Regions from separate parts of the Paenibacillus sp. ALJ109b genome, predicted to be linked through region 2. Evidence: a T-box and tRNA genes for the amino acid it is inferred to sense, from the RefSeq annotation. Region 2 holds a T-box; the other holds one or more tRNA genes.

Region 1 (3,422 bases), on a different contig from region 2:
TGACGTCCACCTGTATTGATAACTGTAGTTTCGTATAATGTTTTCATGAGTATTGTCTCCTCTGTATGTTTAGATTTTATTTTGTAAAGATGATATTTCTTTTTGTTTTGCTAACAATTAGATTGTACACAATTTAATTGTGTTTGTAAATCATTATTATTAAATAAAAAACAACCATTCCCTCTTGTAAAAGCAGGAAATGGTTGCTCCGGAATTAATAAATATCTATTACTGATCCAAAAGTTGAATCTACCTAATATAGTTTAGCTTTTACATTTTCTTCTCAAAACCCTCCATCGGTGCAAGCGAATTCTGGTAGTCAGTCCCTTCCTGACTATCGGTAGTAAAGTGCATAACCTCCCGAAACGAACCTTCCAGATAAGTCTGCATCGCCAAAGGGATACGCAGTTCATCCATATCAGACGGGGATATTTGGTAACGAATGCTGCCAAGGTCACCTGCTTTTACCTTCTGTACCCATTTCGGCTCGCGAATCAATTCCCGTCCGAGTGCAGCCAAAGTTGCCCCGGCGTTGATAACTTCTTCTGCGTCTTCCGGCCGCTCAATCGATCCAATACCGATCAGAGGTTTTTTGTGATCCAAAACACGAACGAATTTAGTTAAGATCGGCTCCTTGTCATCGGGTTGGTTTAAAGAGGTTCGTTTGTAACTTCCCATTGACAGATGAATGTAATCAACCCGCGTGTCTGTCAGAGCCTGGGCAAAAGCCAAGGAGTCTTCGAGCTGGATGCCCGGCATATGAATTTCTTCGGGTGAAATCCGATAACCGAGGATGAAGGGTTTATCTGCATGGGCATCGATAACCGATGCAACCTCCTGAATGACTGCCAGCGGAAATCGCATGCGATTTTCAAAGCTGCCACCCCACTGATCGGACCGTTGATTGGAATTGACGGAGAAAAATTGCTGCAACAGATACGTATTGGCCCCGTGAAGCTCTACTCCGTCAAAACCAGCTTGTATGGCCCGCAAGGTTGCCCTGCCGAAGTCCTTAATAATGCTTTCGATTTCCTCAGGTGTTAATTCACGCGGCGTCTCCGAGCCGATTGGATGTGCGGCAGCGATTGCACTCGCACTGGTGGGTTGAACACCTCTTAGCGTTTTGGAGTTCGTTTTGCGCCCTGCATGAAAGATTTGCACAATGGCTTTCGTTCCATCTTTCTGAATGGCCCTTGCAATTTTGGACAGTCCTTTGATTGTAGAATCACTTGCGATGGAAAGCTCACCTTCGAAGCCTTTTCCCCCTTCAGTTACGTATGCAACACCCGTAATGATCATACCAGGGCCACCAGCCCGTTCGGCATAATAATCGACTTCATCATTGGTGATTGAACCGTCGAAGAAACTGGACATCGTTGTCATCGGCGCCATGACCACTCTATTTTTTAGCGTAAAACCATTCGCAAATGTATAAGGCTGCAAGAAATTACGATTACTATTTTCCATATATATTCTCTCCCTTTATTAGGCTTGTTCGCCCTTGTCTCTGTTTCATGAGTTATTGTATAGTAGGGTGAAAAAAGAGTATAGTATGCACTTAAAAGGTAGATACTATCTAAAAGGAGAGTGGAATATGGAAACTGCTGAAGAAGTAAACGTTAAACCATTTTCACATGCCATGTCGTTGATCGGCGGAAAATGGAAAATGCATATCTTGTTTTGGTTATGGAAAAAAGAAACATTGCGATATGGAGAATTGAAAAGAGCTTTGGGAGGCATTACGCATAAAATGCTAAGCTCTCAGCTGAAAGAATTAGAGGTCGACCAATTGATTATCCGTACAGAATACCCACAATTACCGCCAAAAGTAGAATACTCTTTGTCTCGTGAAGGATTAACGCTGATGCCTGTGCTGGAGATTCTCTGCGATTGGGGTAAGCAGAATCTTGCTGATTTGCAGAAGAGTTAGTGAACGTAGCGCAGCGAAGGATATAGCTTATTTCTTTTAATTTTCGTCCCCCAATTGTCCCCCAAGACTTCAATGCCTTGTTCTAAAAATAGACAAAAGAAAAAAGCCCTTGCTGCGCAAGGACTTTTTGTTATGATCTGTAGTGGGCTCGAACCACTGACCCCTACCCTGTCAAGATAGTGCTCTCCCAGCTGAGCTAACAGATCATGATATCTAATTGTTTTCCAATCAAGTAACAGTATCATACCAAGTAACCGTGTTCATTGTCAATCGTTATATTGGTAATATTTTATTCGAATTGGTGCACAATAAAGGAATGATTACCATTTTGATGACGAGGTGACTTCCATATGAGGAACATGAAAGAACGTAAACTGCGTTTATTTATCATAGCCAAAAACTTAGCCTGTCTGATTGCGCTTGTTGCATTAATATACGTTTCTGTCGGTTGTAGTTTGGAACGGGATGAACATACCGTACAATTCCAACAGTTAAAAGTGCCCAATGAGGTTAATGATGACCTGCCCGTTTGGCTGGATGTGTATTCCAAGTCTGTTGTGCATGACGTTTACTCCCCACAAGGCAATGTTGAAGTCTTACCCTGAGGAACATTAAGTCGCATTTCACTCATCTTCGTCCCACTTTTTGGAATACGCCTTCTTGGTCACATAATATAACAAAGCAATCATTCCGGCTGACATCAAAAGGGTGATTGCCATCACTCCTGCCATACCCATGGTTCGCCCCTCCTCCCCCATTATGTTCCAGTCTTAACTATACAGGAAAAGCATTTTTTTGTATAATTCAGTCTGATAGCGTAGAGCAGAAAGAAGGTATGGAATTGGCAGCTGAGATTAGTTATGTAACGACTGAAGAACAACTCCAGAAAGCATTGGATATTCGCAATAATGTTTTTGTGATCGAGCAGCAGGTGCCTGCTGATATTGAAATTGATCAATATGATATCATCAGCCCTGATGTGCATCATGTATTGTTGAGCACCGATGGACAGGCTGTAGCCACAGGACGTCTGATCTATTACACCAAGGATACCGCCAAAATGCAGCGCATCGCTGTACTCAAATCTCATCGTGCGTTCGGTTACGGACGTGTGCTGCTGTTAGCCATGGAAGAACGGGCACGTGAATTGGGATTAGCCTACTCTGTTTTGGACGCTCAATGCCAGGCGCAGAAGTTCTATGAGAAGCTCGGATATGAAGTGATCTCGGAAGAGCCTTTTTATGATGCAGACATTCTGCATGTTCGTATGCAAAAGAGCTTGTAAGTAACCTCTGCGTGCGATATGAAACTATGTTGTGCATACTTTTTTTTGATCCGGACAGGCTAAAGAGGTAACCAGATTCCTATTTGGTCAGATAAGGAGAGTGTGACATCATGGATCAAACGACACGCGAAAGCTTCACAGCAGTACAAAAAAATGGTGACGGCGATCTGACGGCCTTCCAAACTTCATCCGGACGTGTGCTGGATT
Region 2 (3,422 bases):
CTTGGCAACCGGATCTTCTCCATAGAAGGACAACTTCGCAAATTCAATATACCAGTCACACAGGTCATCCCAAATAAAGTTATACAGCAAACGGCCTGTTTCTCCAAATTCATATGCTTCGATTAGACGCGTAATATCACGAGAAGTTTCGTTCAGGCGGTGCAAAATCCAGTAATCCGCTGTTCCAAGGTCTCCACTAATATCACGATCTTCATAGGTGAACCCTTCCAGATTCATCAAAGCGAAGCGCGATGCATTCCAGATTTTATTGGCAAAGTTACGAGCCTGTTCAACCCGCTCCCAGCGGAAACGGAGATCCTGACCCGGAGTGCTGCTTGTAGAGATCATGTAACGCATTGCATCCGCACCATATTTCTCAATCACATCCAACGGATCAACACCATTGCCTAGCGATTTGGACATCTTGCGTCCGTCTGCATCACGAACAAGACCGTGCATCAGCACATCCTTGAACGGAACCTCTTCCGTGAACTCCAGAGCGGTAAAGATCATACGCGCCACCCAGAAATAAATAATGTCATACCCTGTTACGAGTACACTTGTCGGGTAATAACGTTTCAGATCTTCCGTGTCTTCCGGCCAGCCTAATGTAGAGAATGGCCATAATGCGGAGCTGAACCATGTATCCAGAACGTCTTCATCCTGTCTCAGCTTGCGTCCAGCGTATTCTGGCAATGTTGTCGGATCTTCAGCAGATACAATAACTTCTCCAGTCTCCTCGTCGTACCAGGCAGGAATACGATGACCCCACCACAATTGACGAGAGATACACCAGTCACGAACATTCTCAATCCAGTTCAGATACGTTTTCTCAAAACGATCCGGAACAAAATGAACGCCTTTACCGCTTTGTTGCTTCTCAATCGCTTTCTCCGCGAGTGGCTTCATCTCAACAAACCACTGTGTCGACAAATACGGTTCAACAACAGCTCCTGTACGTTCGCTGTGTCCAACCTGATGCGTATGATCCTCGATGTTGATCAATACGCCCTGTTCTTGCAGGTCGGCAACAATCTGCTTACGGCAGTCGCTGCGATCCAGTCCCTGATATTTGCCTGCTTCGGCATTCATCGTACCCGTCTCATCCATCACCGTAATCTGTGGCAGATCATGACGAAGGCCCACTTCGAAGTCATTCGGATCATGAGCAGGCGTAATTTTCACGGCCCCGCTTCCGAAATCTTTATCAACATACTCATCTGCAATAACCGGAATTTCGCGTCCGATAATAGGCAGAACAAGCACCTTGCCAATCATATCTGCGTAACGCTCATCCTTCGGATGAACAGCAACTGCCGTATCTCCCAGCATCGTTTCCGGGCGAGTTGTCGCTACTGTAACATACCCACTTCCGTCTTTGAGCGGATAACGCAGATGGTACAAGTGACCCTGAACTTCTTTATATTCAACCTCGATGTCGGACAGTGCAGTCCGGTTCACCGGGTCCCAGTTAATAATTCGTTTGCCTCGATAAATGAGGCCTTTTTCATACAGTTGAACAAACACTTTACGTACAGCCTGGGATAGACCTTCGTCCAGTGTAAAACGTTCACGCGAGTAATCGAGCGACAAGCCCATTTTGCCCCATTGCTGACGAATGGTTGTTGCATATTGCTCTTTCCAGTCCCATACCTTCTCCAAGAACTTTTCGCGTCCCAGATCATAACGAGTCTGACCTTCTTCACGCAATTTCTGCTCTACTTTGGTTTGGGTAGCAATACCTGCATGGTCAGAACCCGGTAGCCACAGTGCATCATAGCCCTGCATCCGCTTAGTACGAATCAGAATATCCTGCAGTGTGAAGTCGAGCGCATGCCCGATATGGAGCATTCCGGTTACGTTCGGGGGGGGGATTACAATCGTATAGGGTTCAGCATCTTTACGCTGGCCAGCCTTAAAATATCCATTTTCCATCCACGTGGAATACCATTTTTGCTCCGCAGCTTTCGGATCATATGTGGTTGGCATTTCTGTTGCAGCTGAATTTTTTTGTTCAGACATGTGTCATTCCTCCGTTACTTATTCATCATCGCCAAAAAACAAAAAAACCTTTCATCCATCAAAGGACGAAAGGTTAGCTTTCGCGGTACCACCTTTGTTTCACGCAGATAGAAAGACAGACTACCCCTTCTGTACTTACGTGACACTTCAAGCAGATAACGGCTGCGACCGGCCCATCCTACCTTAGGAATGAATGATACTAAAGTTACTCATCCCTTGTATTCAAACAGGCAACTCCCGGGCGACTTCGATCAGTTGGTTCCTACGGAATTTCCCAGCGCTACAATTCCGCTCTCTGAAAGGTCATACTGTCTACTACTCCCGATCCATGTTGTTCTTCAAAAAACCTAAACACATCATACCCTGCCCGTGCCCGATAGTCAACCTGACAACAGCGGAAAAAGCGCGCTGCAATGCAGGTTAAGGGCAGACAAAGCAAAAACCCGCCATCCTCAAGGGATCACGGGTCGAAATGGTCATTAAACCTACCACAGATTAAGGAATATATAGAATCTGTCCTTCTTCCACAACCTGTTCAGATAATCGGTTATACAACTGGAGCTCTCGGGTACTTAACTGATATCGGTCTGCAATGGTATCGAGCGTCTCTTCACGCTGTACAATGCATAACTTTACTTTACGGAACGGGGTCTGATCGACAATGGTGCCCAGAAACAGGTTCTTCCACTCGACATCATCAGGCTGATATGCTTCTTCCTGCTGGACTCCAGCAAGTGCCTCTTGCTCTCGTTCTGCCTCCGCCTCCCGTGTTACTCTGCCAGAGGATAACAGGGAGGAGATGCCTACGCCCTCTTCCTGTTTGGGTGCAGATTCTCTCTTGCTGCCAAAAGCAACCTTAAGCTCCGGCTTGTCTTCCGTCTCAGCCACAGGTTCAGGGATAAACGATTCTTTTTCAGCGGGCTCATTCGTCTCTACCGCTTCAAGAGGAGGTCTGTCATCCTCCGAAATTTCCGGTTCAGACGCTGCAAAGACATCCTGCCAGTTCTCTGACTGCGAACCTGCCGGAATATCTGCAACTGCGTGCTCCTCCTGCTTTGGTTCAGATCGGGCAGATTCAAAATGCCATACGTCCGGTGCTGCCTGTTCATCCGAATGCTGCAGTTCCAGTTTGGAATCGGCCTGCTCCGAATTCCTTAAGTTCGTATGTAAGGTCTCGACGGAAGGCTCGGACCAGACAGACGGCTCTTCAGCCAGAGGAAGCAAAGGCTCAGATTCAGGATAAGAAGCCAACCTGTCGGCTGTCTCCGCCAAAAAAGACGAAACTGGAGAAGGCGTATCGGACAACAAATTCGCTTGCGCTTCATCCTCCTTGTCCCTCAAGGACGAGGACTCTTCGTTTTCAGCTACTATTTTGCTTTGCTCCGCGTTCCCATCCCCTT

The links. The T-box of region 2 lies ahead of G3352_RS26210 (valine--tRNA ligase). A T-box ahead of a tRNA ligase gene usually reads a tRNA of that ligase, here a tRNA-Val.
Region 1: it encodes a tRNA-Val, which carries the amino acid that the T-box ahead of G3352_RS26210 (valine--tRNA ligase) is inferred to sense. The anticodon was not compared.

The regions. Positions count from the first base shown of each region.
Region 1 is NZ_JAAIFP010000006.1:154,518-157,939, forward strand. It holds gene G3352_RS06930 (organic hydroperoxide resistance protein) at 1-47, opposite strand, end outside; gene G3352_RS06935 (NADH-dependent flavin oxidoreductase) at 271-1,467, opposite strand; gene G3352_RS06940 (winged helix-turn-helix transcriptional regulator) at 1,595-1,930, shown strand; tRNA gene G3352_RS06945 (tRNA-Val) at 2,064-2,136, opposite strand; gene G3352_RS06950 (hypothetical protein) at 2,281-2,535, shown strand; gene G3352_RS06955 (GNAT family N-acetyltransferase) at 2,772-3,215, shown strand; gene G3352_RS06960 (DUF3892 domain-containing protein) at 3,326-3,422, shown strand, end outside.
Region 2 is NZ_JAAIFP010000031.1:26,393-29,814, forward strand. It holds gene G3352_RS26210 (valine--tRNA ligase) at 1-2,022, opposite strand, end outside; T-box leader at 2,081-2,360, opposite strand; gene G3352_RS26215 (LysM peptidoglycan-binding domain-containing protein) at 2,518-3,422, opposite strand, start outside.